DNA from 2 places in the Leuconostoc sp. DB-1 genome. Region 2 is predicted to be linked to the other one. Evidence: predicted binding sites of a transcription regulator. Region 2 holds the regulator's gene; the other holds the start of a gene.

Region 1 (16,879 bases), 410 kb from region 2:
ATATCACACAAATTAGTTTCTTATCAGCGTAAAATCAGTTCTTAATTGAAAAAGAAGTTTATAAGGTTCTTATTTTAAATACACGGACAGAGGTGTATTTATCATAGGAACTTTTAGGTTGAAAATATACTACGTTTTCTCAAATAGTAATTATCAAATCAAAAAAACCACTAAACAATTGTTTAGTGGTTTAATAGTGGTCAGCCAGGGGCTCGAACCCTGGACCCACGGATTAAGAGTCCGTTGCTCTACCAACTGAGCTAGCTGACCATAATGTCGTGTTTCACAACATCAAATATAATACCATGTGAAAATACAAAATGCAATAGCTAAGTATGATAAAATGAATATATTCTATATTGGAAGGAGATGCGTGGACTTTTGCACCATTTGTTCACGCTCTATTAGCATGTTTGATCTTATCAAAGCAATAATTATTGGTATCATTGAAGGCCTGACGGAGTTTTTACCAGTCTCTTCAACTGGACATATCATCTTAGCAGAAGCATTGATGAAAATTCCTAGTGGCAACGTTTGGACGAAGGCGTTTAGTTCAGTATTTGATTATTCGATTCAATTGGGAGCAATCTTTGCGGTTATTCAATTGTACTTCGACAAGTTGAATCCGTTTTCATCTAAAAAAACAGATCATGAAAAATTCCAAACTTGGCGTTTGTGGATTCGAGTAATCGTTGGTGTATTACCAGCCATTGTGTTTGGATTTGCATTAAATGACTTTATGGATGCACATTTGATGAATTTCTGGGTTGTGTCAGCAACACTTATCATTTATGGTATTGCGTTTATTGTGATTGAGAACCGTCAAAAAAGCATTGTACCGGTAATTACTAATGTAAACCAAATTACTTTTAAACTAGCATTGTATATTGGTTTGTTTCAAGTGCTGTCAATCGTTCCCGGTACATCACGTTCGGGAGCAACTATCTTGGGTGCTATTATCTTAGGAGCATCGCGATTCGTGGCTGCAGAATTTTCATTCTTCTTGTCAATTCCGGTTATGTTCGGTGTGACTTTCCTTAAGATGGGCTCATTCTTTAGAGATGGTGGTTCATTCACGGGCATGCAAAGCATAGTAATGCTTGTTGGTTTCATCGTATCTTGGATTGTTGCTTGGTTTGCTATTAAGTTTATGATGAACTATATTAAGAATAATGATTTCAAGGTATTCGGTTACTATAGAATTATTATAGGCGCTATTTTCTTAGTTTTCGGTATTCTTGGCATCGTGGGGTAATAAAAAGCACAGGCAATGGCTTGTGCTTTTTTTGTTTCATATTTTTATTCATAAAAAAATATTTAAAATTAAAATAAAAAGTGATTGACATGAGAAAATGCATAGTATATAATTAGTTCAACATATAACGTTGAAAAGATAAGTACTTGTCAAAATGATTGTATAGAGAGCTAATGTTTGGTGAAAGTTAGTATCAGGATGGCTAGGAAAATGGTCTTGGAGTTAATAGTGATGTGAGCAATAAGGTTTGTAAATATCATTCGGGTACACCCGTTACAGTGTCAGAGTATCGAAAGCATTGTCTTTTCTGTACTTGGTAAGTGTGTACTAGTGATAGTATGCAGAAAACGGGTGGTAACACGGTAACTTCGTCCCGCAGCTTTGATTATTCAAGGCTGCGTTTTTTTGTTGTATGAAATAAAGGAGAAATTGATATGCGCTATTTGTTAACTAAAAATATATTAGTTAGATTAAAGGGCTTAGGCATAGCTCATAGCCGAATGTGATTCTGTTTATTAACTTTAAATTAATATCATTAAGGAGATCACATGGAAAGCACGGGAAAATTATCCTTTACTAATAATTACAACTACGTTCCAGCGAGTTTTTGGTATCATTTTTCGGCAGCCTCAGGTGTAGAGCTGGATGCTTTTAAAAATCCTGAGATTATTGAAGGTAATATTTTAGGTACTAAGAAGTTAGTTGAGACAACCTCACCAGATTTTGTGAAATTAATGAGCGACGGCCTGTTTCATTACGAATTTAATTACCAAGATGCTGATGATAAAAGGGTAGTTTACGCTAATTTATCACCAATAGCGGATAATCATCCATGGTTGATAAAAACAGCAGATTTAGTTAGACGGCAAAAGCAGGTCATCGGTGAGCGAGCTTCATTTTATAATGTTTTTTCACCAACGACGTTACTTAAATGGGCACTAGTTAAAAATCCAGATGGACACTACGATAAAAGTAAAGCCGATGAAAAGCTTGCTAATATTATTTTGACAGATAGTGAAAATGTTCGTCAGGCATTAGAGGTGATTACAATAGATGTAATCAAGCAGGTGAAGGCTGCGGTCAATGCTGGTGCCGATGGGATCTATTATAGTACGCAAGTTATTCAGGATACACGGCTAGGACATGCCGATTTTGATGAATTTGTCGCTGCGACTGATAAACAAGTTCTAAAGGCAGCAAATCAATTGTCAGATACAAATATCTTACATATTTGTGGTAATGGCGGCGCCAGAAATGCAATTTCATGGTTTGAAAATTATCCGGCATCAATTGTTAACTGGTCGGTTGATACGGAAGACATATCTTTACATGAGGGCAAAGAGATCTTCCCAGGGAAAATTGTTCTTGGTGGGTTTGGTAACACTGCGAAAGATGTTTTGTATCGAGGAACACAGTCTGAAATACAACAATTTGCTAAACGTTTAGTTCAGGAAGCTGGTGCCGATAATTTAATTATTGGTGCTAATTGTACGGTTCCCCGGGATATTGATCCTCAACATCTACAGTGGGCGATAGAAGCAGTTCAAAAGGAAAGTGAAGGTTTGAAAAGTTATGAGTAATCAACAAAATGTATTATTAGATTCAACAGAAAAAATACCGGTTAGTTTTTGGCGCCATTTCGCTGATGATGAAACCGTCGACGCATTAGAAAATCCAACAATTGCTACGATTAATATTCAAGGACATAAGGAATATGTTGACGACTTACGTCCAGATTTTGTGAAGTTAATGAGTGACGGTTATTTTAATGTTCCTTTTGACAATGTCACTGATCCTAAAAATATTGATAATTTAAGTAAAATTCAAGAGATACAAGATGATGATCCTTGGCTTACTGAACAAGTCAAATTAGTGCAAGAGCAGAAAAAAGTTATTGGTCAGCGTAGAGGTTTTTATAATATCTTTTCACCAGTGACGATTTTAAAGTGGGCACTCTATGATGCAGAAAGTGAGTTGCCTGCCAAGGGCGATGAACGCTTAACCGAACTGTTTATTCAATACCCGGAGGAAATTAAGCATATTCTAAATGTTCTAGCTAAGAACATTATCAAGCAAGTAAAGGCGGTTGTAGTAGATGGTGGTGCTGATGGAGTCTATTACAGTACACAAGAATTACAGAGTTCAAAATATACTAAAGAATTGTTTGATGGTATACAAAAGAATGTTGATTTAAGTGTTATAGATGCAATTAAGTCTGTTAGTGATATTAGCATTCTTCATATCTGTGGTTTCAGCGGTACAAGTAACCACTTAGAGTGGTTTATAGACTATGACTTGCCAATTGTCAATTGGGCAGTGACAGTGGAAGGTATTTCCCTCCAACAGGGACAACAAATATTTAAAGACAAAGTTGTATTGGGCGGATTTGGTAATACAACAGATGATGTATTATACAACGGGTCTAAAGACGAAATAGAAGCGGCTGTACAAGGATTATTGTCCAACGTTGATAAAAAGCGTGTTATTATCGGTGCGGATTGCACTGTTCCCGCGATATTCCTGTGGATCATTTGAAGTGGGCGATTGCCGCCGTACATGAAAACGTTGTGTAACGAGGAGAAGAGAGAATGGTAAATAAAAAAGGGATTATTACTGCTGCGGTAGCCGTTGTCATTATTGGTGGTGGTTTGACTATACGTCATCTTAATGCAGACAGCAACAAGGCAGCAGCCAAAAAAGTAAGAACAATTAATGTGGCACATACACAAAACTATGTGCCATATGATTATGTGAAAAACGGTGTATCAAAAGGATATGAAGTTGATGTTTTGAAAGCTGTTGATAAGCTATTGCCCGATTATAAGTTTAAGTATCATCCAACATCAGATGAAGATTTATTAGTTGGCTTGGATTCAGGAAAATATGATGTTGGGGTGAAGGGTGCTTGGTGGACAAAAGAACGTGCCAAAAAGTACATCTTACCCAAGCAAGCGGTTGGTGCGTCTATCATAGGAATCACTTATCGAAAAGATGATAACTATAAGTCATTTGCCGAGTTTGCAAAGAAGTCAGGTAAGTTGGTACCAATTTCACCACAGAATGGTCAATACGCAGTAGTACAGGAGTGGAACAAAAAACACCCTAACGAAAAAATCACATTAAAATCAGCTGATCAATTTACTGTTGGTGATGCATATAACTGGGTATTGGAAGGCCGATATGATGCTTACTTTGATGTGAAGGTAAATTACCAAAATTCAGTTGTTAAGAGCAGTGGCGCTTACCATAGTTCAGCCGACAAATTGGCCTACACACCCTACAAGGGCATTAAGACTTATCCGATTATCAGTCGTGCCAATAAAGACAATTCAAATTTCTCAAAAGAATATGACCAAGCTATCAAGAAGCTACAGAAGAACGGTACGCTGGAAAAGTTGTCACAAAAGTATTTCAAAGAAAATGTTTGGGACTTTGTCGGTGATAAATAAAGTTTCAGAATTAAGGAGTTAAGATGCCACCATTTAGTTTCAAATTTTTCCTATCGGTTTTTGGTGAGGTACTGCCTTATTTTCCAGTAACGCTACTCATCATTGTTACATCGATAATTTTTAGTTCCTTATTAGGGGCATTGGTGGCTAGTGGGCAACTTAGTCGATCACCAATATGGAGAACCTTGTCACAAGGTTATGTTTTTGTACTGCGCTCTACGCCACCCATCGTTTTGTTGTTTTTAGTTTTTTATGGGTTACCTAAATTATTATTGCTATCCTTGAATATTAATATCAATGATTGGCAAAAATCGATTTTCGTCATTATCGCGTTATCCTTACTGTTTGCGTCAAATTTAGCAGAAGTGTTTAAATCTGCCTATTTATCTGTGAACACTGGGCAACGTGAAGCGGCATTGATGGTGGGCTTATCAGAATGGCAGACATTTTATCGTATAACCCTACCACAAACAATCGTAGTCGCCTTACCCAATTTCGCAAATACTGTCGCCGCATTAATTAAAGATGCAGCTTTGGCATATGTCATTGGACTACTAGATATGATGGGTGCAGGTGATAATCTGATTTCTAGGAATTTTGGACACCACTCACTTGAGACATATTTAGCGTTGGCCATTATTTATTGGATTTTATTTGTAATCATTGAGCAAGGCGCGAAGTATTTAGAAAGATATCTTGGTAAAAGCCGTGCAATTGCATCAAATCCTGCGGAGGTTGTCGCATGAATGTACCATTTTTAATTCAAACTTTCTGGTCGGCTATAAAAGCTGTGCCAATAACATTATTAATTACCGGTGCGTCATTGCTCATTGGTTTGCCGCTTGGCTTTTTATTGGCATGGATTAAAATTAGAAAAATTCGTATACTTTATCCGCTCGTTGTCGCATACACATCTCTCATGCGGGCCACGCCGATGGTATTACTGATTTTACTGTTTTATAGTACATTACCAAGCTTGTTGAATGTCTTAGTTAACCAAAAACTACACTGGAATGTCAAGGTGTTCGATACTAATCCCATTATTTATGCCATTATTGTTTTTGCTTTAATTGCAGTTGCAAATTTATCGGAAGTATTTCGATCAGCAATTTTGACGATTGATCCTGGACAAAAAGAGGCAGCTTTAATGGTTGGGTTGACGCCAATACAAGCTTATTATCGTATTATTATTCCACAAGCATTGGTTTCGGCTGTGCCTAACATTGGTAATTTAACGTTAAACATTTTAAAAGGCACTTCGCTTGCGTTCATGATGACGGTTCAAGAAGTAACGGCGGTTGCTAAAACAGCAGCCTCATATACTTATGATTACACGGAAGCTTATATTGATATTTTTATAATTTACTTTATCTTAGGAACGATACTGCAAATCATTTTTAAATATCTGGAACGTTACTTAGGTCGACATAAGCTACGCGGAACAGTTGTATAGGGAGAATAGCATGTTAAAAGTCAGAAATTTCAGAAAAAAGTATCATGAACATGAAGTATTGAAAGGAATTGATATTGAAGTTAACCAAGGGGATGTAGTAGCATTACTTGGACCATCAGGATCTGGTAAGACTACGTTTTTAAGAGGGTTAGCTTTTCTAACACCGGGAGATTCTGGTGTTATAGAATTTGATGATCAAAAAATAAGTATTGAATCGGCAACGCCTGTTGATATTAAAAAGTTGCGACAAAAGATGGGCTTCGTTTTTCAAAATTTCAATTTGTTTGCTAATAAGACGGCCATACAAAATGTCGAAGAAGGTTTGATTATTGGGCATAAGGAGCCAAAAGAAATAGCTCGAAAAAAAGCGCAGGAAGCCTTACAAAAAGTAGGTTTGTTGGAATTTGCCAATCATTATCCAAGTCAATTGTCTGGTGGACAAGCGCAGCGCGTAGGAATTGCTAGAGCAGCAGCTTTAAATCCGGAGATTATTTTATTGGATGAGCCGACGAGCGCGTTAGATCCCGAGTTAGTAGCAGATGTTTTGCAGGTGATTAAACAACTAGCTGATGAAGGGAAAACGATGATTGTCGTCACTCATGAGATGGCTTTTGCTCGTGATGTGGCTGATAAAGTTGTTTTTATGGATAAAGGTTTAGTTGTAGAGGAAAATGAACCCGTTGAATTTTTTGATAATCCTAAGTCGCCACGTTTGAAAGAATTTTTAAGTCGTATTAGCGCTGCCAATGTTGCTGACAACAGTTTTGAGTATGAAAAGGCTAATCAAAAATAAGTTAAACGCGCTCTTTAGACTTGCAGCAGCATCTAGCGGAAAATGTTTCACGTGAAACGGATAAAAATATTTAATTGGTTACTAGCGATTAGCTTGTTTTTCAGGTAAACTAGATACTATGGAAAACTTTCAAGAACAACTAAAGAACCGACGTACTTTTGCGATCATCTCCCATCCCGATGCTGGTAAAACAACCTTAACTGAGCAATTATTGTTGCATGGTGGAGTGATTCGTGAAGCCGGAACAGTTAAAGGCCGTGGGTCGAACAAATTAGCTTCATCTGATTGGATGGCGATTGAGCAACAACGTGGTATTTCAGTAACGTCATCTGTATTGCAGTTTGACTATGAAGGTAAACGAATCAATATTTTGGATACACCGGGGCACGAGGACTTTTCAGAAGATACCTATCGTACTTTGATGGCTGTGGATTCAGTAGTCATGGTAGTCGATGCCGCCAAGGGTATTGAGCCACAGACTAAAAAGTTATTTGAAATTGTCTCACAGCGTGGAATACCAGTCTTTACGTTCTTTAACAAAATTGATCGTGACGCTCGCCCAGCACTTGATTTGGTTGACGAGCTTGAAACTGTATTAGGAATTCAAGCTTACCCAATGAATTGGCCAGTCGGCTCCGGCCAGGTTCTGCAAGGCATTTATGATTTGCAGGCTGACCAACTTGTGCCCTTTAAGAATGCCACAATTCATTCCGAGATCGTCGATGAGGCGATGGATGAAATTGAATTGTTACGTGATGCGGGTAATCCATTTGATGAGGATAAAATCGCTCATGGGCAATTAACACAAGTATTCTTTGGCTCAGCGTTGGTTAATTTTGGTGTAACAGAATTCTTGCGTGAATATTTGACGTATGCACCAGCCCCAGCAGCGATGACGACAGTTGATGACAAAAAAATTAATCCAGAAGACGCCCAGTTCAGTGGTTTTGTATTTAAGATACAGGCCAACATGGATCCCAGACATCGAGACCGTATTGCATTTGTGAGGATCGTGAGTGGGGAGTTTAATCGCGGTATGGATGTGTTATTACAACGGAATGGCAAGAAATTAAAGCTCTCGAACGTGACACAATTTATGGCTGAAGAACGTGAAAATGTCCAGACAGCAGTTCCTGGTGATATTATTGGTGTCTATGATACGGGGAATTTCCAAATAGGTGATACAATCTACTCTGGAAAGAAAGCTGTACAGTTCCCTGATTTGCCAACATTTACACCTGAATTGTTTAACCGTGTGGTTGCCAAGGATGTGATGAAGCAAAAGTCATATCATAAAGGGATTGAACAACTCGTTCAAGAAGGAACAATTCAACTTTATAAATCATGGAACGGCGGCGACTACATTATTGGCGCTGTTGGACAATTGCAGTTTGAAGTGTTCCAGTTCCGTATGGAAAACGAATATAATGTTGAAATTCAATTTGAACCCATTGGTTCCAAAGTTGCTCGCTGGATAAAGCCAGAACAATTAGACGAGAAGATGAGTTCATCACGTAATTTACTAGTAAAAGATCGGTATGATGAACCAGTATTCTTATTCGAGAATAAATTCGCCTTGAATTGGTTCCACGATAAATACCCTGATGTTGAATTAGAAGAAAAAATGTAAAAACACCAAGCATATTGGAACGTCTGTGGACGTTCTTTTTTAATATCGTAATATGTTAGAATATAGTAACAAGAATATTGGAGAAAATCATGTCATATTATACACAACAACTTTTTAATGGCCAACGCGATCGTATTTTGCGTGTTGTTGATTCAGATGATGCTACACAAGCAACTGCTGGTTTTATTCATATTTTTGACGAACGGCGAGCTTTTGACTTTGAATACGCTAAAGAATTAACGAATGGTGAAATCACACAGGAACAGTTTGATGAGGAAGGAGAGTCGGTTAACACATTTAGCGTTAACTTTATGCCCCTAGCGCATGCTGAAGAGGAAGAAATTCCTAATGAATTGTTTGAGGAATGGGCTGGCCTAATTGGCCGTGAATATGCATTGGTTCCCAACTTACATATGAATATGTATCAACAGTCTCTGAAACCTGAAATTGAGGAAATTGATAAGGATCTTTTCGAAGAAAGATTGTTAGAATTAGTTACACGTGTTCTTGGATCTTCTGTTGTTGGATTTGAAGAAAAAGCTTTGACACTTTACCCAAGCTTTTTAGTACAAGAGCAACCTGAACAATCCGAACAAAAAGGGCCATCAACCCAGATAATATTACCAGAATAGTGAATATATGGATTGATGAATAGTATATTTAGCTAATTTAGCGAACGTTTTGTAAGCATTATCGTTAACGTTCGTTTTTTTTTATGGTACAATGTCTGGGTCGATAAGACAAATAAAATCGGGGTAGATTGATGCGCGTTAAGTGCAGCGGAGACGGAATGTGAGCCGCTGACGAAACAAACATTCATTGCTAGCATTTTTTCGTGTTAGCAATGAATGTTTGTGCGGTGCATCAGTCACATTCACCACTATATAAGGTGAACACTCCACTCGGAGGTTCTATAGCATGGAAAATACAACACGAACGTGGGTTTTCCCAAAACTAGATACGCGCCAATTCGTTTTATTGGCGATGTTGATGGCACTTCACATGGTGCTGAGCAGGCTGACAGTCGGCACTAATGTACTTCAAGTAAGCTTTGCATTCGTAACGATGTCTCTGATTGCTAAATGGTATGGTCCATTGTGGTCTATGTTAATTGCGGCAATATTAGACGTTATCGGCGCAACAATTATTAATCCTGGTGCATTCTTTGTGGGATTCACTTTTACAGCAATGATTAGTGCGTTAATTTATTCACTGGCTTATTTCAAGCATGACAAAACAAGCTGGTGGCGAGTAAGTGTTGCTGTGGGGTTGGTATTATTAATTGCTAATATTGGTTTAAATTCCATTTGGTTGGTTATGATGTATCATACAGCACACGATTGGCCTTCATTTTTAGCCTTTGTTACACCACGTGTCATTAAGAATTTAATTATGTTTCCCATTCAAGTGGGTATTTCGTATTTTCTTTTAAATAATCAGGTTATTAGTCACACCACAAAAAAGATTTTTAGTTAAACAGCTTCGGCTGTTTTTTTGAAAGCAGAGGTTTTAATATGGTAAATAAATTTCCACAAGTTTTAACAATAGCAGGTTCTGATTCAGATGGATCAGCAGGGATGCAGGCAGACTTGCATACATTTTTCATTAGAAAAACATACGGTATGAGTGTGTTAGTTGCTGCTGTGGCTGGTAACTCATACGGTATTCATGCTGCGGAAACATTACCGCTACACTTTGTTGACAAACAGTTTGAGGTTCTTGCTGACGATTTTAAAGTTCGCGCTAGTAAGACGGGCATGTTATCAGATGCTAGCTTAATTGAAGCAGTGGTAAAAGCTTATAAACAGTTTGACTTTGGTCCTTTAGTAGTTGATCCGGTAATAACAACAAAACATGGTGCTCAATTGTTAGAGGCAGCGGCCTTTGAGGCACTAAAAGAAAAACTTCTACCACTGGCAACAGTTGCAACACCGAACTTTTTTGAGGCACAATTGCTAACTGGACGTACTATTGATAATGAACAGCAACAGACAGCTGCTGCAAAAGATATTCAATCTCTGGGCGTTCAAAATGTTATTGTCAAAGGATGGCATAATCAAGATAAACAAAATGAGGTTGCTGACTATGTTCTTCTCGCGGATGGCTCTGATTTTTGGTTAAGGCACCCGTATTTTGATACTACACACATCAATGGTACTGGGGACACTTTAAGCGCTGCTATTGCTGCTGAAATTGCTAAGGGGAAAGACGTTGCAACAGCTATTCGCATTGCCCACGATGTGACGGCAACAGCGATTGAACATGAAATTGCTGTTGGACATAAGTTTGGACCAATTAATCACTGGGCAGCTCAAGACTATAATAAAAAAGAAGACAAATAGTTTGTCTTCTTTTTATTATGATGCACCGGTGATATCACCATGAACAAGTCGTTTGAAAATATGACGATCCGCCCAAGCGATATTACGTCCCTGTAAAAGGAAGGACATGACAGTGCCAATACCGAGCGCCACGATTTGATGGCTAATGATGAGACAAATAATCGAAATACCAATTGCAACAGCGAAATTACTCATTTGAGCTTTACTAGCATTGCCACGGAAATAATCAAAGCGTAAGATATTCGTCAGGTCATCTAAGGGGTGAAGAATCCAATTAACACGCTGGTATATGGAAATAGCCACGCCAATTGTCCAAATACCAAACAAGTCAAGAGGAATACGCCACCACCAACTAAGTTGACGAATGCCCAGCGAGACAAAGTAATTGGCGAATACGCCAACTAAAATACTAAACGCCATACCGAAGAAAATATTGCCGAGTAATCGTAACCAATTGATACGCATGGCTAACCACATATTTAAGAATGCCACAGAAACAGCTGTAATAGCTAAAAAGATACTAATTTGCCAGCCAGTGGTGTTAGATAAGTTAGCGGCGCTTGCAGTCCATGGGGCCGAACCCATGGCGCTAGCCACACTTAGTCCATTACCAAATGAGTTAATGATTAAAGAGATAAAAAAGAAACTAATTTTTTGTTTATATCCCAGTTGATAAAATTGACCATCTATATAGTACATTGTGTAATTTTTTCCTTAGTTGATTATCTTCTTATTATAGCATTAAGAAAGGTTCTTAAAGATAGTTTACAAAATCACAATTAAGGTATAGAATATATGCATTAGAAAATTGTGAGGAAAAAAACAATGTCAGAAAATAAAGTCGCTTTGGTAACTGGAGCTGGTCAAGGAATTGGACAGGCAATCGCAGAACGATTGTCAAAAGATGGGTTTAAGGTTGCCTTAGTTGGACGTCATATTGAAAAAGTACAAAAAGTAGCTGATGAAATTAATGAAAATGGTGGTGAAGCCATTGCTATTAAGGCTGATGTGGCTAAACGTGATGAAGTTTTTGCAGCTGTTAAAGAAACGAAAGAAAAGTTCAATGGTTTTGATGTGATTGTTAACAATGCGGGTGTTGCGCCTACGACACCAATCATGTCAGTAACGGAAGATGATATGAACTGGACATGGGGCATTAATGTTAATGGTATTGTCTGGGGAACACAAGCTGCGACAGAAGCCTTCAAGGAATTTGGTCATGGTGGCAAAATCATTAATGCAACATCGCAAGCTGGTGTGCAAGGAAATGCTAATTTGACTGCCTATGGATCAACAAAATTTGCCATTCGCGGTATTACACAAACAACAGCTAAAGAGTTAGCAGAATTTGGTATTACAGTAAATGCATTTGCGCCTGGAATTGTGAAAACACCGATGATGGAAGATATTGCTCATGAAGTAAGCGTGAACGCTGGTAAAGACGATGAATGGGGAATGGCACAATTTTCAGAAGGAATCACCTTAGGACGACTAAGTGAACCGGAAGATATAGCAAATGTGGTTTCCTTCTTGTCTAGCTCAGATTCAAACTATGTGACAGGCCAAACATTAATTGTTGATGGTGGTATGGTATTTAGTTAAATTCAATATATAACTTTAAATGCATCTCAATTTCTTTAATTGGGGTGTTTTTTTGTGAACTAATCTAAATATGTGATTTATTATACAATATATATATTATTATGTTAGCGCTAACAAAAGCTTTTAAATAAGGGTTTAATAAACATATTCAAAAAAGGTTGCTTTTTAAAAAAGAATGATATATACTTATATTGTTAATAAATGAGCAAGCAAAGGAGCAAAGATTATGGCAGAAGCAATTGCAAAGAAACCCGCAAAAAAGGTTTTGACCCCTGAAGAAAAAGCGGAATTACAAACACAAGCTGAGAAGATGACTGAGGTATTGATTGAAAAATCACAAAAGGCATTGTCTGAATTTTCAACATTTTCGCAAGAACAAGTTGATAAAATTGTTGCAGCTATGGCCTTGGCAGGTTCTGAGAATTCACTTCTGTTAGCCCATGCTGCTCACGACGAGACTGGACGTGGGGTTGTGGAAGATAAGGATACGAAAAATCGTTTCGCCTCAGAATCAGTTTATAACGCTATTAAGTTTGATAAGACTGTGGGTGTTATTAGTGAAGACAAGGTTCAAGGTAAGGTAGAATTAGCAGCCCCACTTGGTATTTTGGCTGGAATCGTCCCAACGACAAATCCAACGTCGACAACTATTTTCAAATCAATGTTGACAGCAAAGACACGTAACACAATTATCTTTGCTTTCCATCCCCAGGCTCAAAAAGCATCGGTTCTTGCTGCAAAAATTGTTTATGATGCTGCTGTTAAAGCAGGCGCACCGGAAAACTTTATCCAATGGATTGAAAAGCCTTCACTTTATGCAACAAGTGCGCTGATACAAAATCCTCACATTGCTTCAATTCTAGCTACTGGTGGGCCATCAATGGTTAATGCAGCTTTGAAGTCAGGAAATCCATCCATGGGTGTCGGTGCTGGAAACGGTGCAGTTTATATTGATGCAACTGTTGACACAGATCGTGCCGTGTCCGATTTGTTGTTATCAAAGCGTTTCGATAATGGCATGATTTGTGCCACAGAAAACTCAGCCGTTATTCAAGCACCAATCTATGACGAAATTTTAACTAAGTTACAAGAACAAGGTGCATACCTTGTTCCTAAGAAAGACTACAAGAAAATTGCTGATTATGTCTTTAAGCCTAATGCAGAGGGATTTGGTATTGCTGGTCCTGTTGCTGGTATGTCAGGACGTTGGATTGCTGAGCAAGCAGGCGTAAAGATTCCTGATGGTAAAGATGTACTTTTGTTCGAATTAGATCAGAAGAACATAGGTGAAGCGTTATCTTCTGAAAAGTTATCGCCATTACTTTCAATTTATAAAGTTGAGAAGCGTGAAGAAGCTATTGAGACTGTTCAATCCTTGTTAAACTATCAAGGCGCGGGGCACAACGCAGCAATTCAAATTGGTTCACAAGATGATCCGTTCATTAAAGAGTATGCTGACGCTATTGGTGCATCACGTATTTTGGTTAACCAACCTGACTCAATCGGTGGTGTTGGAGATATTTATACAGATGCTATGCGTCCATCGTTGACACTTGGTACCGGATCATGGGGGAAGAATTCATTGTCTCATAACTTATCAACATACGACTTACTTAATATTAAGACCGTGGCTCGCCGCCGTAATCGTCCTCAATGGGTTCGTTTACCTAAGGAAGTTTACTACGAAGCCAATGCCATTACTTACTTACAAGACTTGCCTACTATAAACCGTGCATTTATTGTCGCTGATCCTGGTATGGTTCAGTTCGGATTTGTTGGCAGAGTACTAGGCCAACTTGAGTTACGTCAAGAACAGGTTGAAACAAATATCTATGGTTCAGTTAAGCCTGACCCAACTTTGTCACAAGCTGTTGAAATTGCTCGCCAAATGGCAGACTTCAAACCAGATACAGTTATTTTACTTGGCGGTGGTTCGGCACTTGACGCTGGTAAAATTGGTCGGTTCTTGTACGAATACTCGACACGCCATGAAGGAATTTTAGAAGATGACGAGGCGATTAAAGATCTATTCTTAGAACTACAACAAAAGTTTATGGATATTCGTAAGCGAATCGTTAAGTTTTACCACGCACGTTTGACACAAATGGTTGCGATTCCAACAACTTCAGGTACTGGATCAGAAGTCACACCATTTGCCGTTATTACAGATGATGAAACACATGTAAAGTATCCACTAGCCGATTATGAATTGACACCGGAAGTTGCTATTGTTGATCCAGAATTTGTTATGACCGTACCACAACACACGGTATCTTGGTCAGGATTAGATGCTTTGTCACATGCTTTGGAATCGTATGTCTCAGTGATGGCTTCTGAATTCACACGTCCTTGGGCATTACAAGCTATTAAGTTGATTTTTGATAACTTAACAAATTCATACAATTATGATCCTAAACACCCAACTAAGGAAGGTCAGAATGCACGCACAAAGATGCACTATGCGTCAACATTGGCTGGTATGTCATTTGCGAATGCCTTCTTGGGACTTAACCACTCACTAGCACACAAAACTGGTGGAGAATTCGGACTACCTCACGGTATGGCAATCGCTATTGCAATGCCACATGTGATTAAGTTTAATGCGGTAACAGGAAATGTAAAGCGCACACCATACCCACGATACGAAACCTATACAGCACAAAAAGATTATGCTGATATTGCACGTTACTTAGGTTTGAAAGGTGAAACAGATGCTGAATTGGTCGATGTATTGATTGCAGAAATCAAGAAGTTGGCTGCATCAGTGGGTGTCAATCAAACACTATCTGGCAACGGTGTTTCAAAGCATGACTTTGATACAAAGTTAGAAAAGATGATTGACTTAGTTTACAATGACCAATGCACGCCGGGAAACCCTCGCCAACCAAGCTTGGCAGAAATTCGTCAATTGTTGAAAGATCAGTTTTAAAAAAAGAGACCTTACAATTAAGTAAGGTCTTTTTATTTTTGACGTTTTGTTAATTTAACAACGCCCTCCCAACGGGCAGTTTGAGGGAACATGTCAATACTTTGAATGTAATCAACTTGGTAGGCTTTTGATAAATCAACCAAATCACGAGCCAAAGTTGAGGCGTTACATGAAATATACACAAACTTTTCAGGTTGTGTGCGCAAAATTTCTCGACGCAGTGCAGTGTCTAAACCTGTGCGTGGTGGATCAACAACTAATGCATCAGCTATCCATCCTTCTGATTGCCATTTAGGAAACAGTTTTTCAGCCGTGCCCACTTCATAGTGAGCATTACTAATATGATTTAAAGTAGCATTTTGATTAGCATCATCAACTGCTTCGGGGATAATTTCCATACCACGAACTTCGCCAGCCTTGTCAGCTAAGGACAGACCAATTGTACCTACACCAGCATATGCATCGACTAGTTTATCAGCGTGCGTCAAATCAAGTGCTGCCAAGGCTTGGTTATAAACTACGGACATTTGCGTATGATTTAACTGCATGAAAGCACGTGGTGATAATTGGAATGTTTTCCCGAGAACCTTTTCTTCGATGTAGTCCTTACCCCAAAGCTTAAGTGTCTCTTCGCCCCAAACGAGGCTAGTACGACCAGGATTATAATTTTGAAAAATACCAGTAACTTCTGGTAGGGCCTGATTGATTGCTTCAATCAGTGCGGTATCTCCTGGGAATCCATCTGTGTTTGTGATAAATGTTAGTTGAACTTCGCTGGTTGTCTGAGATACACGAGCAACAATAGTTTTTACCGTACCTCGATTTTTATCTTCATTGTAGATTGAGACAGATAATTTATCGAGTAACTCACGAACGGTACGCATGACTTTCATCGTGGCTGGGGTTTGTGTATGTACAACCGGTAAATCAACCAAATCATGGCTACCACGTTTATACATACCGACACTCAGTTTATCGCCAATTTTTCGAACAGGGAATTGGGCTTTGTTACGGTATTCATACGGATGATCCATGCCGATTGTGTCACGTATGTCATAATTAGACCAGCCCTTCGGTTGGAATTTTTCAAGCGATTGAACGAGTACATCTTTTTTGAAGCGTAATTGTGCTGGATAATTCATATGCTCCAATTCAAATCCACCAACACTATCTGCGAATTCATCAAGCGGTTTCACTCTATCCGGAGATTTCTCACGTATTTTCAAGACTTTAGCGGCGATATATTTTGGTTCTACTTCAGTAACCTTTACAACAGCCACTTCATCAGGTAAAGCGCCAGGTACAAATACAATCTTACGTTTAAAGTAGCCAATTCCTTCACCGTTAATACCGAGGCGCTTGATTGTTAACGGGAAGTTTTGGCCAACACGTACGTTGACACCTTCACTCGTGTTGCCTCTTGGTG
Region 2 (16,879 bases):
TCCGGAAGCTTGCTCACCTAAGATCTTCTGCAACTGTGCGCCGGTAACATTCCCATTTGGGAAATTAATGTAGGCACCCTTTGCCAACTTCTTTGCTGGCAGTTCAAGAATAAATTTGATCGATACCCAGCGCTCAACCAAGACAGCCAAGATGAACATACCAAGTATTGAAGCACCCTTTGTAATGTCCTTCAATAACCCACCAGACAAATCTTGCGTAATGGCACTTCCAGCTTTATAACCAAATTCTTGTGTATACCACAAGAATGCCATACGAATAATGTTCCAAAGAACAAAGAATAAAATTGGTCCCAGAATATTACCACTAATTGCCAATGATGCACCCAGTGCACCCAGAATTGGTCGGATTGTGAACCAAAAGACCGGATCACCAATACCTGCCAAAGGACCCATCATACCAATCTTAACACCCTGAATAGCAGTATCATCAATTGGCGCACCATTGGCACGTTCTTCTTCCAAAGCTAGTGTCACACCAAGAATTGGTGAAGCAACATAAGGATGCGTATTGAAGAATTCCAAATGGCGCTGCAAGGCTAGCGCACGATCTTCTTTTGACTTATACAATTTTTTGATCGCAGGAATCATTGAATAAGCCCATCCAACGTTTTGCATACGTTCATAGTTCCAAGAACCTTGGAGGAATTGTGAACGCCATGCAACTGACATACGATCTCTTTTAGTTAATTCAATTTTTCTTTCAGCCATCATCTTGCCCCTTTCTAGTACTTGTTCAAAATGTCGCCGACTGGATCACTACCACCGCCGCCATTTGAACCGTTACTGTTACCACCCATTTTTGACAAGTTGATGTAGATCAAAGCAAGTGCAACACCAATTGCTCCTAACGCGATCAACGTTAGTTCACTAACAGCTGCTAACGCAAAACCAATAGCGAAGAATGGCCATACTTCACGAGTTGCCATCATGTTAATAACTAATGCATAACCAACGGCGACAACCATACCACCACCTATAGCCATGCCACCAGTTAACCATTCTGGCATAGATGTCAAAGCTGCTCTCACTGCCGCAGCAGGTACAGCAATTAAAATAGCAGCAGGTACAGCTATACGTAGACCTTGTAGTACAAGTGCAAATAGATGTAAGCGTTCAATAGTACCAATTTTCCCTTCTTTAGCAGCAGCATCAGCTCCGTGAGTCAATCCAACCGCAACAGTACGAACAAGCATTGTCAGGAACAAACCAGCAACAGCCAAAGGAATAGCTGAAGCTACGGCCACTGAGATTCCTGTACTAGAGAAATCGCCACCTTTAACCATAATGATTGAGGAAGCTACTGAGGCCAAGGCCACATCAGGGGCAACAGCCGCACCAATATTAGCCCAACCTAAGGCGATCATTTGCAATGTACCACCTAAAATTATACCCGCTGTCAGATGACCAGTTACTAAACCAATTAGCGTGGCTGAAACTAGCGGTTGATGAATTTGAAATTCATCCAGAATACCTTCCATACCTGCAAAGAAGGCAATGATTACGACTAAAACTATCGCAATAACAGACATATTAGACACCTTTCTTAATTAAACATTTTGCATGTCAAATTATTTAACATTTGCTTTCTTGATTAAATCAAACAAGTTAGCCTTACTATCATTAGGCACTTTTCGAACATCAAATTCAACGCCTAAGTCGCGTAACTTTTCAAAAGTGGCAACATCATTTTTATCCATAGACAAAACTTTGTTGACCATTGTTTTTCCTTCTGAATGTGCCATTGAACCAACATTCAATGACTTAATCGGTACGCCACCTTCTACAGCAGTTAACACATCTTCAACCGTTTCAAACAGCAGGAATGCGTCAACACCACCAAAGCGATCGTCCTTAGCCACCTCAATCATTTTACTGATTGGTACAATATTTGCGCGCACATTGTTAGGCGCAGCTTGTTGGATCAAGCTCTTACGCAGCTCATCCTTGGCCACCGCATCTGAAACAACAATAATACGATTTGCTTTTGAATCAGGTGTCCAAGCCGTGGCCACTTGCCCATGAAGTAAACGTGTGTCCAAACGGGCTAGCTTAATATTGATGTGTCCTTCTTTTAAGCCAACAATTTTTTCGGAGGTTTTAGCTTCCGTTTCTTCTTTGGCTTCTGGAACTGACTTCACACCATCCTTAGCAACAGGAACCAAATACGTAGCCAATCCAGCGGCTGTATCTTGGCTCAAACGGCCAGCATAGGCTTCAATTAACATTGGTAAATTCAACCCTGCAATGATAGCCATTTTTTCTGGATTTTGCTTCTGAATTAAACTAGCGCGGTTAAATGGTGATCCTCCCCACAAATCAACTAAAAATAGGATTTGATCATCATTATTAAACTTCGCCAATGCCTCCTGGTAATGCTTATCTAAATCGTCTGGCCCTTCGTTAGGCAAAAATGTAACAACTTCAACATTTTCTTGTTCACCGAAAATCATTGAGCCTGACATCAGTATGCCTTTAGCAAAGTCTCCATGACTGGCAATAATTAGATTAACCATCCGGTTATCTCCTTCTCATTAAAATACTTACTATATGATTATAACGGAACAAAACAGTTTTGTAAACGCTTTCAAGTAAGTTTTTTGTTACCGTTTACATATTTAATTATAATCCTAGTTTACCAAAAAGTACAAGCTTTCACTTTTTCTTACATACCTTGTATTTTCTTTTCATAAAATATTTTTTCAAAAGGTAAATTGCGATGAAAACTAATGAAATAATAACTTACAATCTAGCGACATCTTCTAAATTCATCTCACAAATACGTCTTTATTTGTTGTTGTAGGTGTGACAAAACTGCGTATGAGCGTCATATCTCCATCTAATCGGTAATTTTTTGCATCACTCAATACTATAAAACTATCACCTTTTTTGATTTGATCGGCATCAATAAAACCGGACCCTTCGATCACCGTAAACAGTTCATAATGGTGAGTTAGTTCAAACAATGATGGACCGCGAACCAACAACTTATCTATGGTAAATTTTGTTGCTACTACCAAACGTTCAATGACAGTTTGGTCAACAATCGTGGTATCTTGAATTAAGGTAGGATCTACATGAGGTACAGTAGTGACTGCTAAGGCCTCTTCAATTTGAAGCGGACGCTTTTCTTTTGTGGCGGCATCAATTCGATCAAAGTCGTAGAATCGATAAGTTGTGTCAGAACTCTGTTGTATCTCAAGAGCAATAATACCAGCCCCTAAAGCGTGAAATGTACCAGAAGCGACATAAAAGAAATCTCCCTTCTGCACTGGAATTGTGCGTAATAACTTGTCCCATTCTTTTTGATCAACCATCTTTTTAAGTTCATCTCGTGTTTTCGCATGATGACCATAATATATTTTAGAACCTGGCTTTGCATCTAAAATATACCAACTTTCTGTTTTGCCAAATTTTTCGTGAGACTGTTTATCATTCGGATGAACCTGAATTGATAGATTTTCATGGGCATCCAAAATTTTCACTAATAGTGGAAATGCTTCATCACGTCCATGACCACCAAACAATTCTGGATGATCTTGCCAAACTCGACTCAATCCTTGACCTGCTAATTTCCCGTTAATTACAGTAGATTGTCCATTGCTATGGGCAGCAATTGTCCAAGCCTCCCCAGTGTGATCACTCGGGATTTTATAATTAAAGTCTTCCAAGGCGTTTCCACCCCACATCTTTTCATGTAACTCTGCTTGTAAATGTAATATTGTCATAATGTAATCGCTTTCATTTTTATTCAAAAAAATTTTATTTTAGGTTAAATCCTTTATCTTTAGCATACTGCGTCAATAATGGTGTTGTTTTTCGTTCACGAGTTAACATTCGGGCATTGTTTTCTGTCCAAGAACGTTCAATACCTCGATTCGCATAATATTCAACCATCACTTTATTATACGCGGAAACTGCCTCTTCTAGCTGTACTTGATTATAGCGATCTTTCATCAAAAATCCGCTTTCACCAAGTTTTGGCTTAATACCAGGATTATCCGCCGGATGACCAATTGAAAAGCCCATCACTGCTTTCACATAGCGTGGCAAGTTGAGATGCTCTTCGTAAATTTCAAAGGCCCCTAATGCACCAGCCATGGTCACACTACCTAATCCCAGCGATTCAGCAGCGACTTGAGCCCGTCCAAGAGCAATGCCGGCACTCACAATACCACCTTCAAGTAATGCATAGCTCTGTATGTTCTCTTCTGCCTGGCGGCGCTGCTCATTGTTTAAGCCTATTAAATCTTTATTGTAGTCAACTGTTACAACAAAGTATCTTGCCGCAGTTTCAATATATTTCATGCCTACCTTAGTGGTAATATCAGCTTTTATATCTTGTGATGTAATTTCTATAAAAGTTACTGGTTGGTAATTATTCATATTAGGCCCAGCAGTTGCCGCACGAATAATTTCTGAAACCTGTTGATCAGAGACCATTTCATCTGTAAAGGAACGTATGGACATATGTTGATTAAGCACATCTAAGGTTGGGTTAGACATAGTAAAATCCTTTCATGAAACCAAATAATATTCATAACTAGATAGTACCATAAAATTATGATAAAATAATAAAATATTAATTGGAGAAATTTATGCAATTCGGGAAGTTTCGATTAGGATTACGTACATTAAAGACTGCTCTAGCCGTTATGCTAATCATCACGTCATTTTATTTTTTTAATCGTCCGCCTTTTGTTGCGTGTTTAGCGGCAGTTTTTGCACTGCGGGAAAGTTGGGATAAAACGCTCAACTTTGCCAAAGTGCGGTTGATTTCTAACACAGTCGGTGGTGCTTTTGCGCTATTTTATTTCATTGTTCACCAACAAACACATCAAGCTGCCTGGGTTTCCATGATTCTTTTACCTCTACTTGTTATTGTTGTAATTGTTTTATTAGATGGCTTCAACTACAATAGTGGTGTTATTGGGGCCATGGCTGCCTTATTAATGATTTCATTAAACATTCCAGCTGGTGCAACCATAGTTTATGTCATTGATCGTATCATTGATACTTTCATCGGCGTGGTCATAGCAATCGCGATTAACCGATTCTGGTCACCAAAAAAAGCGACGTGAGCCGCTTTTTTAAATACCTAAATATTGCTCAATTGTCTTCAAAACGCCATCGTTTGTGTTCACATCGACGGCTTTTTTAGTTACTCTTTGTTGCATAAACGGCTCCGCATTAGGCATCACGAACCCATTTTCGTATTTAGTCAGCATCTCTAAATCATTGCCATTATCGCCAAACACCATTACTTCACTATCTAAAACATTGTAGTAATCTTGCAAAACTTGTAGTCCGGCTGCCTTATCCACACCTTTTCCTAAAACATCAACAGAGCCAAATCCTGACCCAGTTGCATGCAATTCGTTGCCAAAAATATTTCTCAGCGCAGACACATGTTGATGCACTTCATTATTTGGCCACACAAAAGTAATACCCAAAATGTGATCATCAACTTGCATTAATTTTTCAACTTGCTTGACGTTGGGATAAAATTGAAAAACCATTTCCGCGACTTGACCTGTCGCATGGTTAGACACATATGTTCCTTTATCACCTGTCATGATAATAATGTTTTCCGCTGACTCCGGATTTTTAGCATTCCAGTCAATGACCTTTTCTAATTGATTAGCTGACAAATGTACTGAATACAATTGTTGTTCAAATGTTGATACAACTGCACCATTGGAACCAACAAAATCCATTTCAAAGCCATTATTAATTGTTGGGGCAAACAATTGTTGTAGATTTTTAACTTGACGCCCTGAAGCCGCAACAAAACGCATATCGCGTGTCTCCATAACTGATAAAACGCGTTCAAATCTAGCTTGACTATATTCATCATTTGCCGTTAAAAACGTGCCATCCATGTCCGACGCAATTAATTTAATTGACATTACTTGTCTCCTACTCGTAAATACTATCTTTCAATTGTACCAAAAAAGCGCCGTTAAGCGCTAATTTCATTCAAATTGTTTAAGATATTCTTGATAACCAGATTCATCAATTACCCAATCTAGTTCACCAATGTACTCAGCATGGGGATCATGGTAAGCAAATTCATGCTTAAATTTGTATAATCCATCTGAATTATCAAATTCACCAATGCCACCAAAATCGTACTCAACTTTGCCTAATTCAAGTCCCCATTTGAGCATTTCGTATTGGATAGCAGCAGGCGCATTATGCTTTCCAAATTCACGGTATGAACCAGCGTACATGTACCAAATCTCATCGCCATAAGAGAATCCAAGGCCACTGGCAATAACTTGATCTTCATAATGCGCTAGATAAACACGGAATAATCCCGTACCAGCCCATAATTTTTGCATTCGTAAGAAATAGTCAATTGGTCGATGGGTAATGCCATGGCTCTTCGCCATCGACACATATGTATCAAACAATGCGCGAATGTCTTCTTCACTATCACCACTTGTAACAGTAACCCCGTCACGAAAAGCACGACGAATATCATTTCTGACTTTCGGCTTAAAATGAAGCATTAACTCATCTTCATTTGTAATGGGCTTAGCCCCTTCACCGCGACCATCATAGTACAAAACAACATTCTTACGTGGTTGAATGTTCCCATGCATATGCTTAACTTGTTTATTTCTTGTTTTAAATCCAGCATCAAGATACTTTTGATTTAATGCATCAGAATATGACACCTCAGGATCCATACGTACCAAAAATACATTATCTGGCAAAGCTGTCAATGCTTCATTAATCATTGACTTAATCAAGTCAATGTCCTCAACATCAGCTACTGGCCCTCGGCCAACATAAGCTAATAGTTTTCCTGGTACTGCTTCGACGGTTAAAATAGACATAGCGGCATCAATTTTTCCGTCAGTTTCGTGGTAAACATAAATGTGTCCCCAGTTAGATTTCAACTCTCCCCACAATGGATCTTGTGTTACTTGTCCACGGGGATTTTCACGAACGAATTGCTGATAATCAGTTACTTTTTTGGAATCATCTAAATTTAAAATAGTCATGTGAAATTATAGTCCTGTCGTAATTGAGCCGTAGTTTTCGATGAAATAAACTAACGTCTGTAATTCATTTGTTAAGTCAACGTTTTGCACACGAACACCAGTTGGAACAGTCACACGTACTGGTGTAAAGTTCAAAATACCTTTGACACCCGTTTCGACTAACTGGTTGGTAATTTCTTGTGCAACACCTTGTGGAACCGTTAGAATGGCAATATTGATACGTTGTGCTGTTATTTGCTCTTGTAACTCTTCCATTGAATAAATTGGTACACCTGACAAAATTGTGCCTGTACGCTTTTCGTCTGCATCAAATGCTGCTGCAATACGCATATTTGATGATTGATGGAAATTAAAGTTTAATAAAGCTTGTCCAAGATTACCAGCACCGATTAAAGCCACATTAATTAAGCTGTCTTGGTCCAATACATTAGCGAAGAAATCTAAAAGCGCTTTGACATCATAACCGTAGCCACGCTTACCTAGCGCACCAAAATATGAAAAATCTCGACGAATTGTTGCCGCATCGAACTTAATAGCTTCACTCAACTCTGAGGAAGAAATCCGTTCCTTGCCAGCATCATGTAAGAATGTTAGATAACGAAAATATATAGGTAGCCGCTTAGCAGTTGCACGCGGTATTTTAGGTTGTTGAGTCATAATTATCTCCATTAATTAAACTTGTGAACTTTTGCATAACTAGTATACCATATATAAAAGGTTTTACCAAAAGATAGTGATGTTTTCACAATGATGTCAGGATTATAACAATTCAAAATCCAATCCCGGATCCGTGTTTAAATCTAAATCAGCAAAAATATTTTTCTTGTAATTCCAATAACCCGCAGCACCAATCATTGCTGCATTATCCCCTGTATACTGCATCGGAACAGGGATAAATTCTGTCTTTGGAAAATCGTTTAATAGCATAGTCAATTCTTCACGTAATTGAGAATTTGCGGCGACACCACCAGCTAATACAAAACTTTTAACAGGAAAATTTTCTAATGCTCGTTTTGTCCGACCAATTAATGCATCAACAACAGCATTTTGAAAGCTAGTCGCCAAATCATTCTGATTGATTGTTTCCTCTTTTTGATTGGCGTGATGTACATAATTAATTACCGCACTCTTCAAACCAGAAAAACTAAAATCATAGTTATCTTCATGTGCCATGGCAGTTGGAAATTTAATGGTTGGTTGGCCTCTATGAGCCATCTCATCAATTGTCTTCCCAGCAGGATACGGCAAATTTAATAGCCGCCCAACTTTATCAAAGCTTTCTCCAGCTGCATCATCACGTGTTTCGCCAATGACTTCAAATTGGTTTTCTTCACGCATCAATACAAGTTCAGTATGTCCACCAGAAACCATTAATGCCATCGCTGGATATTTAATTGGCTTGTTAAAATTTGCCGCCGCAATATGACCTGCTAAGTGATTAACTGGAATAACTGGCAAACCATGCGCCAGAGCAAATGTTTTCGCCCCCATTAAACCAACTAATAAAGAGCCGACTAGTCCCGGCCCATATGTCACAGCAACCGCATCAAGCGCTTTGAGTTCTACATGAGCCGTGTTTAAAGCATCATTTAGTACCCGAGTAATCCATTCAATATGATGTCTACTGGCCACTTCAGGAACAATACCACCAAAGCGTTGATGTGAATTAATTTGGGTAGCCACACTGTTGCTTAGCACAATGTGACCGTCTTCAACAATGGCGACACTTGTTTCATCCGCACTTGATTCAAAGGAAATTATTTTAGTCAATTTTTTTCTCCATCATAATTGCATCATCACCATTTCTATAATATTTTTCACGACGATAATACTCTGTAAATCCCAGCTTTCTATATAATGCTTGGGCGCCACCATTTTGTGCAGATACTTCAAGCAAAAATCGAGTAACTTGCTTCATATTAAAAATATGTTTAAAAATGTTCTGTGCCACACCTTGTTTTTGATAATCAGGATGTACTGCAACACTAACAATTTCAGCTTCATCAAGTATTGTTGTGACACCAACAAAGCCACCATCCCCGATAAAATAAGCTGTCCTGGGACTAGCTAAATCATGTTCAAAAACGCTTTTGGGCCAAGGGGATGATCCAAAAGCAGCATCGGCTATATGCCATATCAAGTCAATATCTTCAGTTGTTGCTCGTCGAATCATCAAAGTGTAATGCCATCGATACCGCATCTTCGCGATTATCGAGGTAATATCCTTTCTTAATACCTGTTTGCTTATAGCCCAGTCGTTCGTACAATGCCAGTGCGCCCAGGTTGGACACTCTGGCCTCCAGAGTCATTGATGACACACCTGTTTTTTTGGTAAACAATTTTAACTCTTGCATGAGTATCGTGCCCAAGCCGCTATTTTGCCACACCGGTAGGACAGCTATATTAGTAATATGCATGTCATGAATGTCAGTGCGCAAAGCAGCACCAGCAAAACCAACAATTTGACCACGCCGTTCAATGACTAAATACAGTCGGACATGCGGACGTGACAGTTCACTCACAAAATCACGTAAAAGCCATGGTGCTGAACCATTATAAACTGCTTCTTCAATTTTTATTAGCATATCGATGTCTGACATCGTAGCTCGCCTTAATAAAAATGTTGTCCCTTGGACATCAACGACTTTTTCGGTATATTTTGGCAAACTATTTAATAAATGCTTTGATTTTCTAAATTTCAAAAACATAGTTTTCTGGTTTATCCTCACCAGGATGAGCAGCAATCCAGTTCAGCTCTGCTTGCGTTTTGCGTAGATAATTTGGATTAAAATCCTGAATATTCTCTGTAGGTGTTTCTTGCAATCCAAGTGTTACAATACCCACCCCATCCGGTAAACTCTCTTCTGGTGACAAAATTTTTGCGCGCTCACCAAAAAGCGTTTGCATTTCATCGCTAAATTCTGAGGTGTCACCCAGAAAAGTAATTGGTTCGTCCTTTGCTTCCAAAAAAGCAAATAAATTTGTAATTGGCTGATGAGATTCAGTAAATATACTCACACCATTTTGATATACACCAGCAAAAACGTTTCTATTGCGGGCGTTAAATAATGGTACCACTAGCCCGTCAGCTTTAACTTGTTCCGCTAAAATTGCTAAGCTAGATACACCACATAATTCAGCACCCAAGGTATCGGCTAAAACTTTTGCCACTGTGACACCAATTCTTAATCCCGTAAACGATCCTGGCCCTTGAGCCACAACAACACGATCAATATCTTGTAGTGTCCAATTTTCAGCAGCCACAATATCTCGAATGGCTGGTAGCAACTGAATGGAATGGTTACGTGCTACATTGGTAGTGAAAACGTTTTTTACGCTATTATGTTCTGCCAAACTCACTGTTAGTGGTTGGTTACTTGTATCAAATGCTAAAATCTTCATAAGTTTAATTTTATCACAAATAATAAAACTTGAATGAGAATTGTTATATTTATTAGTAATCATAAAAACCGTTATAGAGCACAAAAAAAAACGCCAATGGCGCTTTTTCTAAATATTACTTTGTTGCTTCCTTAACTAACTCAATCACTTCGTCATTCGTTTCAACGTCCAATGCTTTTTCAGCCAACACTTTCATGTCAGCTGTATTGAGCTTTTTCATCAAGGAACGAGTTTGCAAAACAGATGGTGCACTCATTGAAAACTCATCTAATCCCATACCCACTAATAGTGGTACTGCCACAGGATCACCAGCCATCTCACCACACATTGCGACAAACTTGCCTTCTTTGTGTGCAGCTGAAATCACAGTATTAATTAATCGTAAGATAGACGGATTATATGGTTGATACAAATACGCCACACGATCATTTCCACGATCCGCAGCCATTGTATAGGCAATCAAATCATTCGTACCAATGGAGAAGAAATCAACTTCTTTGGCAAATTTATCGGCTAAAATTGCTGCAGCTGGAATTTCTATCATAATGCCCAACTTAACTTCACCCGTAGCCACACCCGCTTTTTCAAGCTTTTCACGTTCTTCAAGGTAAATTTTTTTAGCAGCACGGAATTCGCTTAATGTTGCAATCATTGGGAACATAATCCATAAGTTGCCAAACGCAGATGCCCGTATCAATGCACGTAATTGCGTGCGAAAAATATCAGTCTGATCCAATGAAATACGAATGGCACGATAACCTAAGAACGGATTCTCTTCTTCAGGTAATTTCCAATAATCAAGATGCTTGTCGCCACCAATGTCCATCGTACGAACTGTAACGGGCTTGTCACCCATTTGTTCGACAACAGATTTGTAAGCCTCAAACTGTTCATCTTCGGTTGGTAAATGATCAGATTCCATATACAAGAATTCTGTTCGATACAAACCAACGCCTTCAGAACCATTGTCTAAAACAGCTTGCATATCTTTTGGTGCGCCAATGTTAGCACCAACGATAAATTCTTTACCATCAGCAGACACTGATTTCTCATCTTTTAACTTAGCCCATTCCGCACGTTGTGCGAAATAATCGGCTGCCTTTTTTTGATAAGTAGCAAGTGTATCGGCATCAGGATTAACAATTACATCACCTGTCAAGCCATCAACAATGACCAAATCACCACTAGAAACCTCAACTGTTGCTTTTTCAGAACCAACCACCGCTGGAATTTCCAACGTACGTGCCATAATTGATGCGTGAGCTGTTCGACCACCAAGGTCAGTTAGAATACCTTTTACGAACTGACGATCTAGTTGCGCTGTATCGGAAGGAGTTAAATCCTTTGATACAAGAACTACTTCTTCATCAATTAGTGCTGGATTAGGCAAAGAAATGTTCAATAAATGTGACAAAATGCGCTTCGTTACGTCGCGAATATCTGCTGCACGTTCTTGCATATATTCATTATCCGTCATCGCATCAAACATACTGATGTACATATCTGTGACTTCTTTGACAGCTTGTTCAGCGTTAACTTTGTCATCTTCTATTTTTTGTTTAATTGCACCAGACATTTCTGGATCAGCCAAAACCATTAGGTGTGCTTCGAATACTTCAGCCTCTGCAGCACCTAAACTTTCGGTTGCCTTTGCCTTTATCAATTTAACATCATCACTAGAAGCCTTCAAAGCATCGTCGACACGTGCTTGTTCAGCCGCCACATTTGTTACTGTTGTCTTCTCAAAAGACAAATCTGGATCAACTAACAAGTAGGCTTTAGCAATTGCTACGCCGTTACTTGCCGCGATTCCTTTGAAGTTTTTCGTCATTTTATTCTGCTAGTCCTTCTGTAGCCATTGCTTCAGCAATTGTTGTCATTGCTGCTTCTTCATCAGCACCCTCAGTCTTAATAGTAACATCGGCTCCTTGACCAACACCCAATGACATTACACCCATGATTGACTTCAAGTTAACATCCTTACCTTGATATGACAAAGTAACATCTGAAGCAAACTTTGAAGCTGCTTGTACTAACAAAGTTGCTGGACGTGCGTGAATACCTGTTTCTGCGATGATATGAAAGTCTTTTGATTGTGCCATGTTTAAAATTCTCCTTTGTGCTGTTAATCAGCTTCTGAATATAGTTTATCAAAGCGCTTACAAAATATCAAGTAGAATATTGCACAAATCATTGTTATATCAAGCACTAAAGCTAGAAATGCCTATTTACCGGCTTTTTCAATGAAAACGTTTACATTGATTTTGCGTCCTCTTTTCTGAAAAATAGATTGTTCATACTTGAAACAACTTATATCCACAATAAAAAAGCGTTAAACATCATCAGTTCAACGCTTTTTTCTCACTTAAAATTTTCATACAGGCCATTAACAAAGTCTAGCCAGTACTGTGGATTTAGAGGTTCTCCCGTAGCATCTTCCAATACTTTATTAGGGTCTACAGCTCCACCATATTGCCAAACATGCTCCTTACGCCATTCAAAAATTGGTGAATAATCTCCCGATTCAAAGATAGCTTTAAAATCTAACGTCTTTGTCATGGTTGCTCTAAATTGAGCTGCATATAAATGACCGAGTGCATAACTTGGAAAGTACCCAAATGATCCGCCCGCCCAGTGAATGTCCTGTAAAATACCAGTCAAATCATCTGGCACTTCTAAACCAAGATATTCTTTATATTTCTTATTCCAGAGTGCTGGCAAATCACTTATATCAACGTTATCGTTAAAAATTGCTTTTTCAATTTCATAACGAATAATGATGTGCAGTGGATAGGTTAGCGGGTCCGCTTCAGTACGAATCAGTGTGGCTTCAGTTTTTAACCACGCTTGATAAAATTGATCAAAATTAATATCATCAAATGTTGGTGCCACAATTGCTTGTAACTTTGGATATTCAACTGCCCAAAATTCTTTTGATCTTCCAACCATAACTTCATTAAACAACGATTGTGATTCATGAATACTCATGCTGATTGGCAAAACTGAACGTACATCGTCATACTTAGAATCAACATTTTGTTCAAAGAGTCCATGGCCTGCCTCGTGGAGAATGCCTAGAACTGCCATTTGAAAATTATTTTCGTCCCAGCGTGTGGTGATACGAGCATCATCACGATTCAGAGCTTCCATAAATGGATGGATAGTATCGTCCAGCCGGCCCTTATTTAGGTTGTAACCCAATCTTTGTGCAGCCGCCATAGCATACTTACTTTGTTGTACCTTAGTGACCTTACGACTTAAAAATTCATCGTTAGGTATCGAATCATTGGCTGACAATTTGTGACGCAATGTTGTGATACCATTCTTAACTTGGTCGAATACTGCATCCAATTTTTCGACAGTTAATCCTGGTTCATATTGATTTAATAAAACATCGTATGGTGTTTTTTCATTTTTTTGCCATAGCGGAATGAATTGCTTCAAATAGCTAATAATTCGTTCCAAATATGGCTGATAAACTTTATAATCATTAGCCTCACGCGCTCTTGCCCAAAAATCTTGTGCTTCCGAAAGTGTTTTCTGAAAAGCAATAAAATCTTGTTCAGGAATATTCCCTGTCATATCAAAATCTTTACGTGCCTTTTGAAGCACAAGATGACCTAGACTATCTAATGATGAATCGTCAGCTTCCAAATCTTCTAATATCTTTTTTCGAGCACTTCCAGTTGAAACTTGAAATAACTTTTCAGCTAAATATGCGTCCATCTCTGCACGAAAATGTCCCGCATCCTTTGGCATCCCCGTCAAAGCATCCCAACCTGAAAGTGCAGCTATTTGTGTCAAAATAGTCTGCTCTTTAACTGAATCAAATAAATCATGTTGTGTCGTCATACATAGCTCCTATTAGAATATTTTTAGTTAATAATCATTTTATCATTTCATTTGAAGAAATGTGTCATCATTGATCATTATTTAGAAAACTGTCTTAATTAAAAATAAAAAGAAACTAGACCTATTAGCAGATTTAGTTCCTTTTATTTTTAGTTTTGAAATTCCTGATTTCCCGCTGCTTTACCTAAACGATTATTAAAGGCTTTACCAATACCAATCGGTGGCATCTTTTGAACGTAAATCGTGGTTATCTGACTATCATCATCGTAAAAACGTAACCCAGCAAATAACTGTTCAGTAGCCGTTTCTAAGGTATTTCCTAATGACCACGCCTGATGATTCGTTAATGCCATTTTTTCAATCATATCATCTTTGGCCATTACAACATCATTTGGTGCAAGTACTTGCTTTAATTCTAAGGCATCTAATCCGTCAAACATTACGACATTTTTGTCTGGGGCATAGTGGCGATATTTCATGCCCGGTGCCTTAGGTGTTACATTACTCGCAACAGATTCTGTACTAGTTGCATCAATGACCTTCATTTGTAAGACTTCTTCAAGTTGTGGTTGGGTCACTGCGCCTGGTCGTAAAATAATCGGTGTCGATATTGACATATCGACAACCGTTGACTCAACACCTACTTGTGTTGGTCCATCATCAACAATTCCGGCAATTTTATTTTGCATATCATGCCACACATGCTGTGCTGTTGTTGGGGATGGCTTTCCTGATGTATTTGCACTCGGTCCCACAATTGGTACACCAGCAGCACGAATTAACGTACGTGCCGCGTCGTTAGCAGGTAAGCGAAAAGCAACCGTCTGTAATCCACCGGTCACCAACATGGACACCTTTCCTGGTTTGATAGGTAGGATAATAGTTAACGAACCCGGCCAAAAATGGTCCATCAATCCCCTAGCTTGGTCAGAAATAGTTACAAATTCATCCAATTGTGCAGCGTCTGCTACGGTCATAATCAAAGGATTATCAGCAGGTCGTCCCTTAGCGACAAATACCTTTTTAATTGCTGATTCATTCGTTGCATCGGCTCCCAGTCCGTAAACTGTTTCTGTTGGAAAAGCAACTACTTCGCCGTTTTGGATAAGTCGGCTAGCTTCTTCAATATCATTTTTTGTGGTTTCAAAAATTTTTGTTTTCATTTTTCTACTCGAATCATGCGATCAAGACCTGAAAAATCTTGTCGCAAAGTTATCTTAGCTTTAGGCAATGCCGCTTGTAATAATTGCTGTACTGCCTTTCCTTGCTTATAACCAATTTCAAAATACGCACGGCCATGTTCAGTTAAATGTGCATCTAATCCACGCGCAATTTTTTTGTAAATTGCTAACCCATCGTTTTCAGCAAATAAGGCTGTATGCGGTTCGAATGTTAACACACTGCCATCCATCTCATTCTCATCACTATTAGAAATATATGGTGGATTACTAACAATAAGATCAAATTTCAATCCGCTTAATGCGCTAAAAACATCGCTTTCAACGAAATGTAGATGTGATAAATTAAAACGTTGCGCATTCATCTCAGCTACCGTCAAAGCATCTTGAGAAATATCTGCCGCAAACCCTTTTACTCGGTCGTTCTCAAGCATTAATGTTTCGATAATAGCCCCACTACCAGTACCAATATCTAACACAGAAACCGGATGTTTAGTATTACCAGCATCTTTCAAAATCCATTCAACCAGTTGCTCGGTTTCTGGCCGTGGAATCAACACACGTTCATCTACCATAAATTCACGTCCATAAAATGGTGCATGACCTAAAATATATTGTGGCGGCTTATTTTTAACTAATTCTGATACCCAACTAGGCCAAAGTGCGGCTAAAGCTGCCGGCATTTGTCGTGACATATTTGCTCGCAGCATACCATAATTAACATTCAGTGCCCCACTGAGAAGAAAATCAATATTATCCTTAGCATCGTCTGCTGGCATACCAACACTGGTTAGCTCTGAGATGGCCCATTTTTTAGCCTCAAGCAATGAAATTTTCACTGTGGCTGGATTAACTGGCTTTTTGATGTCGTCCCATTCAAACCATTTTGGTGTATTTAATTTGCTCGAAAGTACTTTTGGATCTGATTTGGATTTTTTAAACTGATCTGGCGTTTCAAAATGTTTCCCAGTCATTTGTTTAGTTCCGCCAACTTTGCTGTTTGATCAGCAATAACCAATGCATCAATAACTTCGCCAAGTTCACCGTTCATAATACGATCCAACTTATTAAGTGTTAGACCAATACGGTGATCTGTTACACGATTTTGCGGATAGTTGTAGGTTCTGATTCGTTCCGAACGATCACCAGTTCCAACCGCTGATTTCCGCTGTGCTGCATATTCAGATTCATTTTGTTGTGCATAAAAATCATAAACACGACTGGCTAACAGCTTACGTGCTTTATCACGGTTTTTAATTTGCGTTCGCTCTTCTTGCATCTTAACCATAATACCAGTTGGCTTGTGAATTAAACGAACCGCTGTTGACACCTTATTGACGTTTTGTCCGCCAGCACCACCTGAACGGAAAAATTCCTCTTCCAAATCTGATTCATTTAGTTCAAAATCAATTTCTT

Evidence for each region. The regulator Rex, encoded in region 2, represses fermentation and respiration genes when NADH is low (regulators of the CRP and FNR family bind a similar motif). The targets are predictions, from matches to a motif close to TTGTGAANTANTTCACAA.
Region 1: the regulator Rex is predicted to act here: its motif matches at 11,684-11,701, upstream of HFP47_RS09480 ((S)-acetoin forming diacetyl reductase).

The regions. Positions count from the first base shown of each region.
Region 1 covers NZ_JABFNJ010000001.1:1,898,843-1,915,721, forward strand. The annotation lists gene xylB (xylulokinase) at 1-45, shown strand, start outside; tRNA gene HFP47_RS09415 (tRNA-Lys) at 198-270, opposite strand; gene HFP47_RS09420 (undecaprenyl-diphosphate phosphatase) at 410-1,255, shown strand; T-box leader at 1,377-1,634, shown strand; gene HFP47_RS09425 (uroporphyrinogen decarboxylase family protein) at 1,804-2,835, shown strand; gene HFP47_RS09430 (uroporphyrinogen decarboxylase family protein) at 2,828-3,790, shown strand; gene HFP47_RS09435 (transporter substrate-binding domain-containing protein) at 3,844-4,704, shown strand; gene HFP47_RS09440 (amino acid ABC transporter permease) at 4,728-5,450, shown strand; gene HFP47_RS09445 (amino acid ABC transporter permease) at 5,447-6,157, shown strand; gene HFP47_RS09450 (amino acid ABC transporter ATP-binding protein) at 6,168-6,950, shown strand; gene HFP47_RS09455 (peptide chain release factor 3) at 7,069-8,580, shown strand; gene HFP47_RS09460 (hypothetical protein) at 8,670-9,212, shown strand; THF riboswitch at 9,330-9,462, shown strand; gene HFP47_RS09465 (folate family ECF transporter S component) at 9,499-10,056, shown strand; gene thiD (bifunctional hydroxymethylpyrimidine kinase/phosphomethylpyrimidine kinase) at 10,095-10,922, shown strand; gene HFP47_RS09475 (hypothetical protein) at 10,938-11,621, opposite strand; gene HFP47_RS09480 ((S)-acetoin forming diacetyl reductase) at 11,748-12,524, shown strand; gene adhE (bifunctional acetaldehyde-CoA/alcohol dehydrogenase) at 12,751-15,453, shown strand; gene rlmD (23S rRNA (uracil(1939)-C(5))-methyltransferase RlmD) at 15,486-16,879, opposite strand, start outside.
Region 2 covers NZ_JABFNJ010000001.1:1,489,525-1,506,403, forward strand. The annotation lists gene HFP47_RS07330 (PTS system mannose/fructose/sorbose family transporter subunit IID) at 1-729, opposite strand, end outside; gene HFP47_RS07335 (PTS mannose/fructose/sorbose transporter subunit IIC) at 744-1,550, opposite strand; gene HFP47_RS07340 (mannose/fructose/sorbose PTS transporter subunit IIA) at 1,590-2,534, opposite strand; gene HFP47_RS07345 (type I phosphomannose isomerase catalytic subunit) at 2,787-3,746, opposite strand; gene HFP47_RS07350 (nitroreductase family protein) at 3,781-4,524, opposite strand; gene HFP47_RS07355 (aromatic acid exporter family protein) at 4,617-5,099, shown strand; gene HFP47_RS07360 (HAD-IIB family hydrolase) at 5,109-5,927, opposite strand; gene HFP47_RS07365 (peptidoglycan bridge formation glycyltransferase FemA/FemB family protein) at 5,994-7,031, opposite strand; gene HFP47_RS07370 (redox-sensing transcriptional repressor Rex) at 7,038-7,688, opposite strand; gene tsaD (tRNA (adenosine(37)-N6)-threonylcarbamoyltransferase complex transferase subunit TsaD) at 7,791-8,801, opposite strand; gene rimI (ribosomal protein S18-alanine N-acetyltransferase) at 8,794-9,204, opposite strand; gene rimI (ribosomal protein S18-alanine N-acetyltransferase) at 9,182-9,739, opposite strand; gene tsaB (tRNA (adenosine(37)-N6)-threonylcarbamoyltransferase complex dimerization subunit type 1 TsaB) at 9,723-10,433, opposite strand; gene ptsP (phosphoenolpyruvate--protein phosphotransferase) at 10,549-12,264, opposite strand; gene HFP47_RS07400 (phosphocarrier protein HPr) at 12,266-12,535, opposite strand; gene HFP47_RS07405 (carboxypeptidase M32) at 12,795-14,285, opposite strand; gene HFP47_RS07410 (L-threonylcarbamoyladenylate synthase) at 14,435-15,448, opposite strand; gene prmC (peptide chain release factor N(5)-glutamine methyltransferase) at 15,445-16,437, opposite strand; gene prfA (peptide chain release factor 1) at 16,434-16,879, opposite strand, start outside.